2 regions of the Proteiniborus sp. MB09-C3 genome follow, and region 2 is predicted to be linked to the other one. Evidence: a T-box and tRNA genes for the amino acid it is inferred to sense, from the RefSeq annotation. Region 2 holds a T-box; the other holds one or more tRNA genes.
What was found. The T-box of region 2 lies ahead of QO263_RS05255 (proline--tRNA ligase). A T-box ahead of a tRNA ligase gene usually reads a tRNA of that ligase, here a tRNA-Pro.
Positions count from the first base shown of each region.

Region 1: it has a tRNA-Pro gene. The T-box ahead of QO263_RS05255 (proline--tRNA ligase) is inferred to sense a tRNA for this amino acid. The anticodon was not compared.

Region 1 covers NZ_CP127161.1:2,966,436-2,975,072, reverse strand. Annotated here, with positions in the region: tRNA gene QO263_RS14670 (tRNA-Pro) at 5-81, shown strand; tRNA gene QO263_RS14665 (tRNA-Ile) at 117-193, shown strand; tRNA gene QO263_RS14660 (tRNA-Phe) at 203-278, shown strand; tRNA gene QO263_RS14655 (tRNA-Asn) at 432-506, shown strand; tRNA gene QO263_RS14650 (tRNA-Met) at 526-601, shown strand; tRNA gene QO263_RS14645 (tRNA-Glu) at 712-786, shown strand; tRNA gene QO263_RS14640 (tRNA-Val) at 864-939, shown strand; tRNA gene QO263_RS14635 (tRNA-Asp) at 957-1,033, shown strand; tRNA gene QO263_RS14630 (tRNA-Thr) at 1,186-1,261, shown strand; tRNA gene QO263_RS14625 (tRNA-Tyr) at 1,348-1,433, shown strand; tRNA gene QO263_RS14620 (tRNA-Gly) at 1,572-1,645, shown strand; tRNA gene QO263_RS14615 (tRNA-Arg) at 1,691-1,767, shown strand; tRNA gene QO263_RS14610 (tRNA-Gln) at 1,818-1,893, shown strand; tRNA gene QO263_RS14605 (tRNA-Lys) at 2,037-2,112, shown strand; tRNA gene QO263_RS14600 (tRNA-Ser) at 2,128-2,216, shown strand; tRNA gene QO263_RS14595 (tRNA-Ser) at 2,226-2,317, shown strand; tRNA gene QO263_RS14590 (tRNA-Ile) at 2,328-2,404, shown strand; tRNA gene QO263_RS14585 (tRNA-Trp) at 2,480-2,553, shown strand; tRNA gene QO263_RS14580 (tRNA-Pro) at 2,580-2,656, shown strand; tRNA gene QO263_RS14575 (tRNA-Ile) at 2,668-2,744, shown strand; tRNA gene QO263_RS14570 (tRNA-Ile) at 2,792-2,868, shown strand; tRNA gene QO263_RS14565 (tRNA-Phe) at 2,881-2,956, shown strand; gene QO263_RS14560 (substrate-binding domain-containing protein) at 3,169-4,047, shown strand; gene pstC (phosphate ABC transporter permease subunit PstC) at 4,099-4,953, shown strand; gene pstA (phosphate ABC transporter permease PstA) at 4,953-5,819, shown strand; gene pstB (phosphate ABC transporter ATP-binding protein PstB) at 5,825-6,577, shown strand; gene phoU (phosphate signaling complex protein PhoU) at 6,583-7,239, shown strand; gene QO263_RS14535 (response regulator) at 7,239-7,907, shown strand; gene QO263_RS14530 (sensor histidine kinase) at 7,909-8,637, shown strand, end outside.
Region 2 covers NZ_CP127161.1:1,112,680-1,121,316, reverse strand. Annotated here, with positions in the region: gene QO263_RS05255 (proline--tRNA ligase) at 1-1,507, opposite strand, end outside; T-box leader at 1,829-2,050, opposite strand; gene QO263_RS05250 (ABC transporter permease) at 2,243-3,418, opposite strand; gene QO263_RS05245 (ABC transporter ATP-binding protein) at 3,408-4,139, opposite strand; gene ispF (2-C-methyl-D-erythritol 2,4-cyclodiphosphate synthase) at 4,173-4,649, opposite strand; gene ndk (nucleoside-diphosphate kinase) at 4,667-5,062, opposite strand; gene ispD (2-C-methyl-D-erythritol 4-phosphate cytidylyltransferase) at 5,134-5,826, opposite strand; gene QO263_RS05225 (PIN/TRAM domain-containing protein) at 5,962-7,056, opposite strand; gene QO263_RS05220 (CarD family transcriptional regulator) at 7,352-7,828, opposite strand; gene QO263_RS05215 (nucleoside triphosphate pyrophosphohydrolase family protein) at 8,077-8,472, shown strand; gene disA (DNA integrity scanning diadenylate cyclase DisA) at 8,516-8,637, opposite strand, start outside.

The DNA.
Region 1 (8,637 bases), 1.9 Mb from region 2:
AAATCGGGGTGTAGCGCAGTTTGGTAGCGCACGTGGTTTGGGACCATGGGGCCGGGGGTTCGAGTCCCTCCACCCCGACCAATAATAGAAATATAATTAGTCGTGATATTATATGAGGGCCTTTAGCTCAGTTGGTTAGAGCGTCCGGCTCATAACCGGCAGGTCCGGGGTTCGAATCCCTGAAGGCCCACCATTATTATTTGCCCAGATAGCTCAGTAGGTAGAGCAGGGGACTGAAAATCCCCGTGTCGGTGGTTCGATTCCGCCTCTGGGCACCAATTAAAGACCCTTGTCGTTATAGAAAATGATGGGGGTTTTTTAATCACCACAAGCAATACCTTAAATTACCAAGCAAATACTATTGACATAATCAATCCTATATGATAATATATATTTTGTCGCTAAGTTAAAAATTAATTAGCCATGAGTATTCCTGGGTAGCTCAATGGCGGAGCAACCGGCTGTTAACCGGTAGGTTGTGGGTTCGAGTCCCACCCTAGGAGCCAATAAATATATTTAAATCATCGCGGGGTGGAGCAGCTGGTAGCTCGTCGGGCTCATAACCCGGAGGTCGTCGGTTCAAATCCGGCCCCCGCAACCATAAAATTCATATTTAGGACAAAAATTAAGATTGTCTGTAGGAGAAACCATTATATCAGTATAAGTGCAGGTAATAAACAGAAGCCTGATAAGGACAATTAAAATGATAATGGCCCTATGGTCAAGCGGTTAAGACATCGCCCTCTCACGGCGGTAACCCGGGTTCGAATCCCGGTAGGGTCACCAACTTTAGTATCTGTCCGTCAGGACAACATTTAGGAGTGTCTGTAAAGATCACATAAATTCAATATTTAAAATTTTATGGGCGCATAGCTCAGCTGGGAGAGCACCTGCCTTACAAGCAGGGGGTCATAGGTTCGAGCCCTATTGCGCCCACCATAAATAATTGACATTTTGGCCTGGTAGTTCAGTTGGTTAGAATGCCAGCCTGTCACGCTGGAGGTCGAGGGTTCGAGTCCCTTCCAGGTCGCCAATAGTTTTTAATATGTAAAGCAATATGCTGGTGTAGCTCAATTGGCATAAGCAGAGAACCCAAACCATGCTTTTAGTTTGGTGTGAATCGCTTAGTTGCTTATAAGGAGTTAATGCAGTAAAAAAAGTTAATCCGAGAAGTAAAGACAATGTGCTGGTGTAGCTCAATCGGCAGAGCAACTGACTTGTAATCAGTAGGTTGAGGGTTCAATTCCTTTCACCAGCTCCATTATGACCTAACCTAATTTGCGAAGCAAATTAAAGGTAGATCAAACGCAATGAGCACCAAAATTGTGTTACTAGACTGTAAAATATGGAGGGGTTCCCGAGTTGGCCAAAGGGGACGGACTGTAAATCCGTTAGCTGTGCTTTCACTGGTTCGAATCCAGTCCCCTCCACCAAAAAATAAATACATGCGGGTGTAGCTCAGTGGTATAAGCAGAGAACCCAAACCATGCTTTTGGTTTGGTGTGAATCGCTTAGGTGTCCCAGAAACAAGCCGCAACTAAAGTAAGTAATATATAGAGTTACTAATACATGCGGGTGTAGCTCAGTGGTAGAGCCCCAGCCTTCCAAGCTGGTTGCGAGGGTCCGATTCCCTTCACCCGCTCCATAAAAAGTAACATATAATTATATCCAATAAGAGCAAAAATAATATGTACCCATAGCTCAGTAGGATAGAGCAACGGCCTTCTAAGCCGTGTGTCCGGGGTTCGAATCCCTGTGGGTACGCCATAATAATCCTAGTGGACATTGCTACAGCTGTCTCAAGGAAAAATAATTGTTGGGGTATAGCCAAGTCGGTAAGGCACCAGACTTTGACTCTGGCATTCGTAGGTTCGAGTCCTGCTACCCCAGCCAGTATAATCTGCTAACATTGACCCATTAGCTCAGTCGGCATAAGCAGGGGACCCAAATCATGCTTTTGATTTGGGGTACATCGCTTAGTTGCTTAGAATGAGTTAGCATAATAAAGTAGTGAATCCGAGAAATAAATTAAAATTGACCCATTAGCTCAGTCGGCAGAGCACCTGACTTTTAATCAGGGTGTCCCGCGTTCGAATCGCGGATGGGTCACCATTAAACAAATAACATGGAGGGGTACCGAAGCGGTCATAACGGGGCGGTCTTGAAAACCGTTAGGGTGCAAGCCCACGTGGGTTCGAATCCCACCCCCTCCGCCAAAATAATATGGAGAAGTACTCAAGTGGCTGAAGAGGCTCCCCTGCTAAGGGAGTAGGTCTCGTTTAGGGGCGCGAGGGTTCAAATCCCTCCTTCTCCGCCATGTTTTTTTAGGGCCTTTAGCTCAGTTGGTTAGAGCGTCCGGCTCATAACCGGCAGGTCCGGGGTTCGAATCCCTGAAGGCCCACCATTAAGTAATTAAATTAAAGGCATAATTAAGTTGGTGGAATGTAGGCATTCAAAGCTATTATTCTACCTAAGATATAGGGGTGTGGTGAAGTGGTATCACACTGGTCTCCAAAACCATTAGTGGGGGTTCGATTCCCTCCACCCCTGCCAATTTTATAATAAAATATTACAATGATCGGGGTGTAGCGCAGTTTGGTAGCGCACGTGGTTTGGGACCATGGGGCCGGGGGTTCGAGTCCCTCCACCCCGACCAATAAAAATGATGGGCTTGTAGCTCAGGTGGTTAGAGCGCACGCCTGATAAGCGTGAGGTCGGTGGTTCGAGTCCACCCAGGCCCACCATCAATAATTTTCCCATTAGATACTAATTATATACTTCATATTTATGAGGGCCTTTAGCTCAGTTGGTTAGAGCGTCCGGCTCATAACCGGCAGGTCCGGGGTTCGAATCCCTGAAGGCCCACCATAATAATCATTTGCCCAGATAGCTCAGTAGGTAGAGCAGGGGACTGAAAATCCCCGTGTCGGTGGTTCGATTCCGCCTCTGGGCACCAAAAAAAGTTTAAGCGAGATTAGATAATCTCGCTTAAACTTTTTTTGGTATCTATTGTCTTATACATAGAATATTACCTTTCCCTATACTACATTTCTTAATATTCCACATATTATTGAAAAGTTTTACTTACATTTTACATAACCTTACCTCTTCTTTTTACTTATATAAATTATAATGACATTGAAAACAAAATAAAGGAGAGTATAAAACATGAAAAAAACAATATCTGCTATGTTACTTTTAGTATTGGCTTCAACCTTATTTATAGGATGCTCTAAATCAGAAGACGGATTCAATACAAGTAAAGATATCTCAGTTATATCTAGAGAGGATGGTTCCGGAACAAGAGGAGCATTTATAGAGCTTTTTAAAATTGAAGAAAAGGATAGCGATGGAAAAAAAATAGATAAGACAACTAAGGAAGCTACTATTGCAAACAAAACTGATGTTATGTTGACTAATGTTTCAGGTGATCTTTATGCAATAGGATACGTTTCTATGGGTTCATTAAATGATAGTGTAAAAGCATTAGATATTGATAATGCTGCTGCAAATGTAGAAAATATTAAAAATGGAACCTATAAAATTTCTCGTCCATTTAATATAGCAATAAAAGGCGAGGCAACTGGACTGAAGAAAGATTTCATTGATTTCATACTGAGTGCTGATGGACAATCAGTAGTAGCTAAAAGCTACATTCAAATTAATGATAGTGCACTTGCTTATAGCGGTACTAAACCAAGCGGTAAGATTGTAGTAGCAGGTTCTTCTTCTGTAACTCCTATAATGGAGAAATTAAAAGAAGCTTATATATCTGTTAATCCCAATGCTAATATTGAAATTCAACAAAGTGACTCAACAACAGGAATTCAAGCAGTGATTGATGGAACTTGCGATATAGGTATGGCATCTCGTGAATTAAAAGATAGCGAAAAGGCAAGCTTAACACCTATTGAAATTGCATTGGATGGTATTGCTGTTATAGTCAATACTGATAATCCATTAGACAATATTTCTAGTGATGAAGTAAAGAGTATTTTTACAGGAAGTTTTACTAGCTGGAATGAAGTAATTAAAGAAACAAAATAATGGAATTATTGAAATAAAGTCAAATAAACCCTTTATGTTTAGGAGAAAAATATGAAAAATTTCAAAGAAGTATTAATGAAAAATGTATTTTTAATCGCTGCTCTAGCTTCTATTATTGCCGTAGCATTAATTTGTATTTTTCTGTTCGCTAACGGTATTCCTGCTATGAGCAAGATAGGTGTATTTCAATTTCTTTTAGGAAAAGATTGGTCACCAGGAAATGAGCCAGCGGCTTATGGTATCTTTCCAATGATACTTGGCAGCATATATGTTACCATAGGTGCACTTATTATTGGTGCACCAATTGGTGTTTTAACAGCTGTTTTCATGGCTAAATTTTGTCCAAAAAAAATCCATAAAATTTTAAAACCAGCAGTAGGATTGTTGGCGGGAATCCCCTCAGTTGTATATGGATTTTTTGGACTTGTAGTAATAGTTCCATTTGTAAGAAATGTATTTGGTGGTAATGGAAGCAGCATATTAACAGCCTCTATTTTACTTGGAATTATGATACTACCTACTATAATTGAAGTAAGCGAGTCGGCCATTCGTGCTGTTCCTGATAGCTATTATGAAGGGGCATTATCATTAGGAGCAAGTAGAGAGAGAAGTATATTTTTCGCGACTCTACCTGCTGCAAAATCAGGAATAATTGCAAGTATAGTGCTTGGAATTGGAAGGGCAATCGGTGAGACTATGGCTGTAATTATGGTAGCAGGAAATCAAGCGAGAATGCCAGCAGGATTATTGAAGGGTATTAGAACCTTAACAGCTAATATTGTTATAGAAATGGGTTATGCGGCCGATTTGCATCGAGGAGCACTTATTGCTACAGCAGTAGTGCTGTTCGCATTTATTCTCATCATCAATTTTATTTTTTCGATGCTAACAAGGAGGAAAATATAATGGAGCATATTAACAAACAGACTTTTAAGAGTCAGGTAAAGGCATATAAGAAAAACCCATTATCTATGATACTGTTTTTGATGGTGACAATATCAGCTATTCTGACTTTTACAATCCTATTATTTCTAATTGGTTATATGTTAATTAAAGGTGTTCCACATATTTCCCTTGATCTTTTTTCGTGGAAATATACTACAGAAAATGTTTCTCTTATGCCAGCTATAATAAATACCATAATTATGGTTGTGCTGTCATTGCTTATAGCAGTTCCATTAGGAATCTTTTCAGCAATTTATTTGATAGAGTATGCTAAACGTGGCAACAGAATTACTAGAATAGTCCGATTAACTACAGAAACCCTTTCGGGTATACCTTCTATAGTATATGGATTATTTGGATTGCTATTTTTTGTAACAACACTTGGATGGGGTTTTTCATTGCTGGCTGGTGCCTTTACCCTTGCTATTATGATATTGCCACTAATTATGCGTACTACTGAAGAAGCATTAAAAGCAGTACCTGATTCATTTCGTGAAGGTAGCTATGGTCTGGGTGCTGGAAAATTAAGAACTGTATTTAGAATCGTGCTGCCATCTGCTCTTCCTGGAATATTGGCAGGAATTATTCTTGCCATTGGGAGAATTGTTGGAGAAACAGCGGCACTAATGTATACGGCAGGTACTGTAGCTGAAATACCATCAAATTTACTTTCCTCAGGACGGACCCTTGCCATTCATATGTACGCACTTTCTAGCGAAGGATTGCATACTGATAAGGCGTATGCTACAGCTGTAGTATTACTTATTATAGTTTTATTTATCAACTGGCTTTCAGCATACGTGGCGAAAAAAATAGTGAAAGGATAACAGCTATGAAAGATAAATTTAAAATAAATGATTTGAAACTCTATTATGGGGAATTTATGGGACTTAAAGGTGTAAATCTGACAATACAGAGCAACGAAATTACTGCTTTCATCGGTCCATCAGGATGTGGTAAATCTACTTTACTAAAAACTCTTAATCGTATGAATGATTTGGTAGAAAATTGCAAAATTACAGGAGAAGTACTTCTTGATGGAGAAAATATTTATGGAGATATAGATATTAACCAACTTCGTAAGCGTGTCGGTATGGTATTTCAAAAACCTAATCTTTTTCCTATGAGTGTATATGACAATATTGCCTTTGGACCAAGAACTCATGGAATTCGTTCGAAAATGAAGCTAGACGAAATTGTGGAAACCTCTTTAAAAAGCGCAGCAATATGGGATGAAGTCAAAGACAGATTAAAAAAGAACGCTCTAGACTTATCAGGTGGACAGCAGCAAAGGCTTTGTATAGCAAGAGCTTTAGCAATCCACCCAGAGGTTCTGCTCATGGATGAGCCTACCTCAGCCCTAGATCCTATTTCAACCTCAAAGATTGAAGACCTTGTACTTGAATTAAAAAATGATTATACTATTATTATGGTTACGCATAATATGCAGCAGGCAGCTAGGGTATCAGATAAAACAGCTTTCTTTCTGCTTGGAGAGATAATTGAATATGGTGTTACTGAGGAATTATTTTCTATGCCAAGGGATAAACGTACTGAAGACTATATTACAGGGAGGTTTGGTTAAAAGTTATGCGTAATAGATTTGATAGAGAATTGGAATTACTAAACACAGAGCTAATAGAAATGGGTTTACTCATTGAAAATGCAATTAAAAAAGCAGTTGAAGCATTGATTAATAAGGATGAGATTTTGGCAAAGGAAGCAATTAATTTTGATGAAATAATAGATGAAAAAGAGAAGGAAATCGAAAGCAGATGCTTAAAGATATTATTACAGCAGCAGCCAGTAGCATCAGATTTGCGCTTGGTTTCCACTGCACTAAAAATGATAACTGATATGGAGCGTATAGGCGACCATGCTTCAGATATTTCAGAAATCACGCTTAGATTGAAGGACAAGGAGTACATTAAAAATCTTGAACATGTTCACCAAATGGCTCAAGCTACTACAAAAATGGTAAAGGACAGTATTGATGCTTTCGTAGCACGTGATTTAGTATTAGCCTATGAAGTTGAAGATTATGATGATGTTGTAGATGATTTATTTAATACTGTAAAGAATGAACTAATTGCTTTAATTCGTGAAAATGCTGAAAGTGGAGAACAGGCAGTAGACCTATTAATGGTTGCTAAGTATTTTGAACGTATAGGTGATCATGCAGTAAATATTGCAGAATGGGTTGCTTTTTCTATAACAGGAAAACATAAAAACGAAAGGATATTATAATGATTTATATTGTAGAAGATGATAAAAACATACGAGAATTAGAGAGTTATGCATTGCAAAGCAGTGGCTATATAGTAAAATCCTTCGAAAATAGCTCTGATTTTTATAATGCATGTAAAGAGCTGTTGCCAGATCTTGTTTTGCTAGATATTATGTTGCCTGATGAAGATGGGATTAGTATTTTAAGAAATCTACGTAATCAGGAAAGAACAAAAAATATACCAATAATTATGGTTACAGCTAAAACTACTGAGCTGGATAAGGTAAAGGGGTTGGATGCTGGTGCTGACGACTATATTTCTAAGCCATTTGGTGTAATGGAACTAATTTCTCGTGTTAAGGCTTTATTGCGACGAGCTCGACAATCAGATAATATTAGAGTCTTGAGTTTCGGAGATATTATTCTTGATGATGAAAGGCATCGTGTTACAGTTAAAGGTAAAGACTGCGAACTAACCTTTAAAGAGTTTGAACTGCTCAAATACTTGCTTCATAATCAAGGAATTGTTCTATCAAGAGATAGAATAATGGAGCAGGTATGGGGCTTTGAATTTGAGGGAGAAAGCAGAACTGTAGATATGCACATAAAAACACTGCGTCAAAAGCTTGGAATAGGAGGAAAAGCAATAAAAACTGTACGAAATGTCGGATATAAAATAGGGGATTGATATGAGGAGAAAAATTAATTTTCATTTATATCTTGTTGGTGGTATATCTATTTTGCTTACTACTATATTTACTATGATGATATACTATGGACTTATTGAACAGCAGACTAAGAGAGATTTAAGAATTTATGCGGGACTATTAGGAGAAAACTATGTTCTCTCTGGCCATAATATTCAATTTTATGAAACTAAGTCTCAAGAGATACGTATTACCATTATTAATCCAGATGGTAAGGTTATTTATGAAAGTGATGCTAATACTAATCAAATGGATAATCATAGTAATCGTCCTGAAATTGTTGAGGCTATAAAAACAGGTACAGGTGAAGCAGTTCGTTATTCTAACACCTTAGAAAATAATACCTTTTATTATGCAATGCTATTGCAAGATGGTAACATTTTGCGTGTTTCAAGACAGACTCATAGCATTTTGGCTTTATTTCTAGGAGTTTTTCCACTCATCATAGGGATTGGAATGATTATATTTCTACTATGTCTTTTGCTTTCTAATGCCCTAACTGAACGAATCATTAATCCTATCGAAAAAATGGCAGAAAATATAGACTCACTAGAGAACAATTTAGCCTATGATGAACTGATTCCTTTTGCTAAAATAATTAAAATGCAAAACATACGTATTATAAGGCAGATGGAGAATATAGAGCAGGAAAAAAATAAAATTCAAATGATATTGGAAAATATGTCTGAGGGATTTTTACTGCTAAGTATT
Region 2 (8,637 bases):
ATCCTAACTTTGAAAGCTGGCTATATAGGCTTTCTCCTAAAGCAGTTTGCTCTTCGCTTTTTACATTTACTACTGTAATGATAGCATGATATGGAGCTAATGCTAGTGGCCATATGATTCCATTTTCATCATGGCATTGTTCTATTACAGCAGCAGCTGTTCTAGATACTCCTACGCCATGGGAACCCATGTATATTTTTTTCTCCTTGCCATTTTCATCTAAGAATGTTGCATTTAGTGCACTACTATATTTTAGTCCTAGCTGAAATATATTGCCTACCTCTATTCCTCTATCAGTTTTAAGTGGTGCACCACACTTCGGACATTTATCCCCCTCTTGAACTAGTAAAAGATCCTCTACTACTTCTCCTTCAAAGTCTCTGCCGTAGTTTACATTCTTAATATGATAGTCGGTTTCGTTAGCTCCTACTATAAAATTGCTCATCTTTGTAACTCTAGAATCAACTATAACTCTAATATCTTTCTTTAAATTAATTGGACCAGCAAATCCTACCTCTGCTCCTGTGACTGCCTTTACAGTTTCTGCATCTGCCATTATTAGCTCATGCTCTGGTATTTCTAATACTTTAACTAGTTTTATTTCATTTAATTCTCTGTTTCCTGGTATCAATACCGCTACTACTTTGTCTTTAGCCATGTATAACAAAGTCTTTACAAAGCTTTCAGCAGATGTATTAAAGAACTTCGATACTTCCTCTATAGTTTTAGCATTTGGTGTATGAGCTTTCTCGAGCTGGAGTTTTTCTGAAGAAGCACCTTCCACTTCATATAGACAGTTTGCTTTTTCATCTGTGGCAGCATAATCGCAGCTATCACAATAAGCTATAGCACTTTCTCCATACTCTGACATTGCCATAAATTCATGAGAGTCACTTCCTCCCATGGCTCCTGAATCACCTTCAACAACTTTAAAATTTAATCCACATCTTGTGAATATTTTTTCATAAGCTTTCCACATATCCTCATAAGATTTCCTCATGCCCTCTTCATCAATATCAAAGGTATAAGCATCCTTCATTATAAATTCCCTTGCTCTCATAAGACCAAATCTAGGTCTTTTTTCATCTCTATACTTGGTTTGTATTTGGTAAAGACTAAGTGGAAGCTGCTTATAGGATTTTACCTCATGTCTAATAAGGTCTGTGAATATTTCTTCATGTGTAGGTCCTAGACAAAACTCTCTTTGATTTCTATCATATAGCCTAAACATCTCAGGACCAAAATCATCCCATCTGCCTGACTCCTTCCAAAGCTCAGCAGGTTGTATTGCAGACATAAGGACTTCTTGAGAGTCTATTGCATCCATTTCTTCTCTAACGATTTTTTCAACCTTTTTTAGTACTCTAATTCCAAGAGGTAAATAAGAATATACTCCTGATACTAGTTTCCTAATCATTCCTGCTCTCAATAAAAGCTGATGACTTGGAAGCTCTGCCTCTGAAGGTACTTCTCTTAATGTTGGCATATAAAGCTTTGACATTTTCATATATATCACTCTCCATTTAAAATAAATCTGGTGCCCAGTGAGTAAATCGGGTTAGGTCATTTTCCGCAGTTTCGAAACACAAATTTGCTTACTCCCATTCGGTCGTACAAATTTGGTTCTCATTGCGTTTGACCTACCAGCGATTCTTTCGGAAAAGCATCCGAAACAATCGGGTTAGGTCATAAGCAGTCTCGCAACTCAAATTTGCTTACTCCCTTCGGTCGTGCAAATTTGGTTCTCGTTGCATTTGACCTACCAGCGATTCTTTCGGAAAAGCATCCGAAACAATCGGGTTAGGTCATAAAAAAAACCTTCATCCCAGAAAGGGACGAAGGTTATAATCCGTGGTACCACCCTAATAGACTATTTAAATTAAAATAATAGTCCACTCGAAATAAATAACGGTAAAGACCGTCTAGACTTACTATATTCTGTCTAGAAGCTCTGGGATGGGTTCAATATTCATTGGGTTAGAAATCTTTCAGCCTAGGATTTCTTCTCTGTAGACCTTAAATATCTACTATTTCCCTTCTGTGCTTTTAATATTTACTTATAATGATTAAAGCTTATATTACTAAAAAATAATTGGTTTGTCAATTATTTTTATTGAAATCCTTTATTAGTAGATCCTTCGTTAGTAAAACTCATCCTGCCCGTCTCAGTATGACAAAGTGCGTGTCAGTTTATCCTACTCGTCTTAGGTTGACAGTTTTCTTGTCTGTCTTCCCTTACCACCTACGCTCTGAATATCACTGATTCTTTTTTGAACATGCTTACTGTCAAGAATAATGAACCAAATATATATACTAAAGTCCATACTAATACTATTAGTATATGAACAGGGTCTATTATTTGAACTAAAGCCTCTTTAATAATTGCTATTGTATTTATTATTGGAATATGGAAATATACTTCTGGTATTGCCTTTCCATCTAAATACATTGTCATATAAGCAGGTATCAATAGTATTACCGATAATGGTGCTAAATATGTCTGTGCTTCTTTAAAATTCCTTGCATAGAAGCTTATTGTAAGCTCTAGTCCACTGAATACTAAGTTAAGTCCTGCACAGAATAATCCTATTACTAGTATAGGAGTTAGAGGTAATGCTACACCAGTTCCCAAGAAATCTGGATTCATTTTTGAAGCTATAAAGAAGCCTAATAAGGATGCAGCAGTTCCAATTACTCCTGATATGAATACTGCAAAGAATTTTCCACCAAGTATAGATAGCCTGCTTGCTTTAGTAGTTAGCAAGGGCTCAAGGGTTTGTCTTTCCTTTTCTCCTGCTCCTAAATCTGTAGCAGTTGCCAAACCACTTATTGCAGAATATATTGTTATTAGCATAGGGAAAACCATAGAAAATATCATTAGTCCCATTCCACCATCTTTAGAAACAGAGGTAGTATTTATAGCTACTGCCTTTAAAGCATCTAAATCTACACCAATAGCCTTTAGCCTTTCATTTGTAATAGCCTGAGAGTAGCTTTCTATAATACGATTAAGTCTTGAAGTGGCCATATCCGACTTTTGACTTGATTGATCATAGATAACCTCCACATTTCCCATAGTTCCGCTTTCAATTTTAGCATCAAAGCCTTCCTCAATTTTAACTATGGCTTTCACAGTCAAATCTTCTAAGGCTTTATCAGGATCATCAATGTCTACTATGTTTATCTGACCTGACTCCTTGAAATACGTTTCTAGTTTTGTCTCTCCATTGCTTATTAATGCTATGTCTACGGGTTTCTGCTCATCATTTATTATTTCAGACGTTCCAAAGCCTAAAGCGAATGCCATAATAGGAAAGATTAATATTGGTATAATAATACTTGAAAATATTGTCTTCTTGTCCCTAAAGGTATCCTTAAGCTCTTTTTTTAATACAATCATAGCATACTTAATATTCACTTTTCTCACCTACCAATTCAACAAATATATCTTCTAGGTTATTATTATTAAATTTATTTTTTAAACCATCTAAAGTAGATATTTCGATTAGTTTTCCTTTATTTATTATTCCTACTACATCACATAATTTTTCTACTTCACTCATTGAATGACTAGAAAAAATAATGGTTTTTCCCTCATTTTTCTGATCCAATATGAATTCATGCACTATCCTCACCGATGTTACATCTAGACCAGTCGTAGGCTCGTCAAGCAGCATTATATTTGGGTCATGAACTATACTTCTCGCTATAGATACCTTCTGTTTCATACCCTTTGAAAATTTACCTACTCTCCTATCTATATACTCCTCCATGTCTAGCTTTTTAGATAACTCATCAACTCTTTTGGATATATCTGATTTGCTCATTCCATTGAGAAGTCCAAAATATTCGATATTTTCTCTAGCAGTTAGTCTGTCATAAAGACCAGTATCTCCGCCAAATAATATTCCTATTCTGCCTCTTACATTATCAGGTTCATCTACTAAATCAAGTTCATTAATTAATGCTGTACCTGATGTTGGCTTAATCATAGTGGCTAGCATTCTTAATGTAGTAGTTTTGCCAGCTCCATTTTCACCAAGTAACCCAAAAACAGTTCCTTCCTCAACTGTAAAAGATACTCCTTTAACTGCCTCTACCTCTTTGTATTTCTTAGTTAAATTTTTAACTTGTATCAATTTTTTCCCCCCAATCCTAATTTCCTCTATTTTTTAGTTTTTTACTAGTAGACATACTACTTGCGATGATATTCCTTCTTCTCGCCCTTCAAAGCCTAATTTTTCAGTTGTGGTGGCCTTTACATTTATATTATTTATAGAGGTGTTAAGCACTCTGGCAATCTTCTCTCTCATAATATTTATATAAGGGGCTAGCTTAGGTCTCTGAGCAGCAACTACACAATCAATATTGCCGACCACATACCCAGATTCTAACATTAAATCATATGTTTTTTCAAGTAGTTTCATACTATTTATATCTTTATAAGCTTCATCTGTATCTGGGAAATGCTTTCCTATATCTCCTGATGCTAATGCACCTAAAATACTATCCATTATTGCATGTACTAAAACATCAGCATCGGAATGACCTAGCAGGCCCTTTTCGTGTGGTATCTCTACTCCGCCAATTATTAGCTTTCTTCCCTCAGCCATTTTGTGTACATCATATCCTATACCTATTCTCACTATATTTCACTCCTTATAGATTAAAACCATATGGAAATCTCCCTCTCAGCTGATTCTGTAGAATCTGAAGCATGAACAATGTTTTCAGTCATTGTATTTGCATAATCTCCTCTTATGGTTCCTGGTTCTGCTTCTACAGGATTAGTTTTCCCATTTATATTTCTAACTAGTTTTATAGCATTATTACCTTCCACTATCATTGCTAAAATATTTCCCTGCAGCATATAAGAGATTAATTCTTCATAAAATGGCTTTTCTTTATGCTCTATGTAGTGTCTTTCCAATGTAGCCCTATCAGCACGCAGCATTTTACATTCTATGACTTTTAAGCCCTTTCTTTCATATCTACTAATAACCTCTCCAATCAATCCTCTTTCAACACCATCTGGCTTAATAATTACAAACGTTCTTTCCATAAGTGTCATCTCCCCTTCTCCCGTTTAGTTTTTGCATAATGAAACTACAAGTAAATCATTCTCTATAGCTATTATAGTAACAACTCAGCTAGCTTTAAGTCTTCTGGTGTAGTGATTTTTATATTAGAATATGAGCCCTCTATGACCTTTACCTTATACCCCAATTTTTCAACTAGCATACTATCGTCAGTAGCAGTGACTTTACCTTCTATGGCCTCTCGGTATGCTTTTAGTATAATCTCATAAGAAAAAGATTGAGGAGTCTGTATTGCCCATAGGGTATTCCGATCAGGTGTGTTTATAATATCTCCTTCAACGCTAACTGTCTTTATTGTATCTTTTACAGGAGTTCCCATTACGCAAGCCCCATATTTAATTACTCCATCAACACTATTTATGATATCCTCATCTCTTATAAAAGGCCTTACCCCATCGTGTATAATGATAATGTTACATAAATCCTTCACTGCCAAAAGTCCTTTATAAACAGAGTCCTGCCTTTCAGCTCCTCCACCTACTATATTAGCCACTTTCTTAAAGCCATATTTTTTTACTACTTCATTAAGGCAATATTCTTTTTCTTCTTCTCTTGTCACTATAATTAGTTCGTCTATATACTCATTATTATCAAATTTTTCTATAGTATAAGCTAAAATAGGTTTTTCTTTTAAAAGAAGATACTGTTTATTAATGTTTGAATTCATTCTTTTTCCCATTCCAGCTGCTACTATAACTACAGATATGTATTTCCCATTATAAGACAATAATATCACCTCCATGACATTATAACATAATATATTAAAATACAATAGAATATTAAGAGGATATATCTTCTAAACATCTCAAAAACCCAGCATAGGCTGGGTTTTTAATTCCGAAATGTTTATATATTTACTTCACTATACCGCTTTGTCAGTAGCTGACTTAGGCTTTGCAAATATCATCCTACCTGCTGCAGTTTGCAAAACACTTGTTACTAGCACTCCTATAGTGTCACCAATATGTTTTTTTCCTCCATCTACTACTATCATAGTGCCATCATCTAAATATGCTACGCCTTGACCTGATTCCTTCCCGTCTTTTATGACTTGAACAATCATTTCTTCCCCAGGAAGAACAACTGGTTTAATAGCATTTGCCAATTCATTTATATTTAGCACTTCAACTCCATGAAATTCTGCTACTTTATTGAGATTGTAATCGTTAGTAACTACCTTTCCTTTAATAAATTGTGCTAATTTTAATAGTTTAGTATCTACTTCTGCAATATCGTCAAAATCCTTTTCATGTATAACAACCTCTATATCTAGTTCCTTTTGTATCTTATTTAAAATATCAAGTCCTCGTCGTCCCCTATTTCTCTTAAGGGAGTCTGAAGAATCAGCTATTCTTTGGAGCTCTTCCAATACAAATTCAGGTATGACTAATGGTCCCTCTACAAAACCTGTTTTGCATATATCTGCTATTCTTCCATCAATAATAACACTAGTATCTAATATTTTAGGCAATACTGGACTTGCTCCTTTAGGTGACTTTTCCTTACTTCCACTCCTCTTTAAGGAGTTTAACGCATTAGTAAAATCATCCTTCTTCCTTGTTGGAACAATCACTCCAAAATATCCAAAAATGATATAAAAAAGTATTGATAATACAGGACCAACAAAAGGAATCATATGAAACAAGGGACTTACAAGATTAGCGATTAATAATCCTGAAACCAATCCTACTACTCCAAGAATTATATCAGATGCGGGTATTTTTTGTATCTCATTTTCTATAACAGAGACTACCTTTTTTCCAAATTTCATTATCTTAGGAGAAAGAATAAAAAATATAATACCGAAAATCAAACCTACTCCCACATAACTATGCGGCCTTATCCTTAGGTTCTCTAAAAAATCAAGCAATTTTATGGACTCTAGTAAAGCCATTATGCCTATTCCTAGTGATATACCAAGAATTGTTAAAATAACTCTTATTATTCTACTCACTATTTTTGCTTTATCTGCCATTTACATTTCACCTCCTACTATAGTTATTACCACAATATCAATATACTATAACTAATTTACCACAAATTGCATTAGTAAATGCATTATTTCGTTTTTTGTCATAAAAATGTAATATTATTCGGACAAGTGTCTTAAAAAATCTATATACATTAAGAAACATATATAAACATTTTAAATCAAGTGAGATTTTTTTGAAATGCGCTTAAAGTCATGTTTATGTTAGATGAGATTATACTTCTTTTCATTATAAAAAAACAAGCGTCTATTAATAAGACGCCTACCTTACAATATTTTCAATTAGGTCTTCGGCTTCGAATTGTTCTATATCTTTTGCAAGTACAATTTCACTTATTAGCATTTGCTTTGCATTATTAAGCATCTTTCTCTCTCCAGTAGATAAGCCTTTTTCTCTATCTCTGATTATAAGATTCCTCACCACACTTGCAATCTCGTAGATGTCTCCACTTTTAATCTTATCCATATTAGCTCTATATCTTCTGTTCCAATTCTGCGGCATTTTAGTTTTATGATCACCCAATACTGCGAGAACCTGTTCGATTTCTTCGTCATTTATTACTTCTCTTATTCCAATGTCTTCAATACTATCTATGGGAACCATTACCTTCATGTCTCCCATGGGCATCTTCATTATATAATATTTTCTTTTTTTACCTAGTATCTCTTTTTCCTCTATTGCAATTATTATCCCTGCCCCATGCATTGGGTAAACTATTTTATCGCCTATATTGAACATAAAGCACACCTCCCAAAATGAAGTGGAACTTAGCTAGGATGGGATGATATTTTATCCTTTAGCTAGTTAAGCTTAACGAAAAACCATAACGTCCTAATTTATAGTATACAATATTCCCCATAGAATGTCAAATCATTTATTTTACCACATTCCTTGAAAGGTTGTCAACTTAATTTTGAATTGACAAAATCATACTTATAAAAGTATAATTAGAGTAATAGAAATGCACATAAAATAGAGGTGATTTGATGGATAGTGATAATGTTTGTAATAGTCTTCAAAAAACAGTTTCCAATGTTTTAATAAGACATAAGAGTATTTTAGATATAATAACCAAACTCGAGGAATCAAACTCTAGAATTAATAGAGCTATAGTTAAATCTGCAACATCCTGCGGCTGTATATCAATAAATGCCACCAAACAGGATTATAGCCAGGGCTCTTTTGTAGAAATTAAAGATTCTTTGAAAAATCATATAGAAGGAGAGCTATGTGATAACTGCAGAGAAAAAATAGAAGAGGAAATAGGAAACCATATGTTTTACATAGCTTCGTTATGCAATTCATTTGATTTAAATTTAGGTGAAATTACCTCAAGGGAAATGAATAAGCTGAAAACCTTAGGTATTTATAGTTTGTTATAAAAATGCAAACCACATTCTTATAGTTTTGAATGTGGTTTGTTTATTAGATATGCCTATCTACCATAGATTGCTCCTGTAGTCTTCTAAGCCCCTCCTTAATAGATCGTGCCCTGACTTCGCCTATTCCCTCAACTGCATCCAACTGAGAAATAGATGCCTTCAATA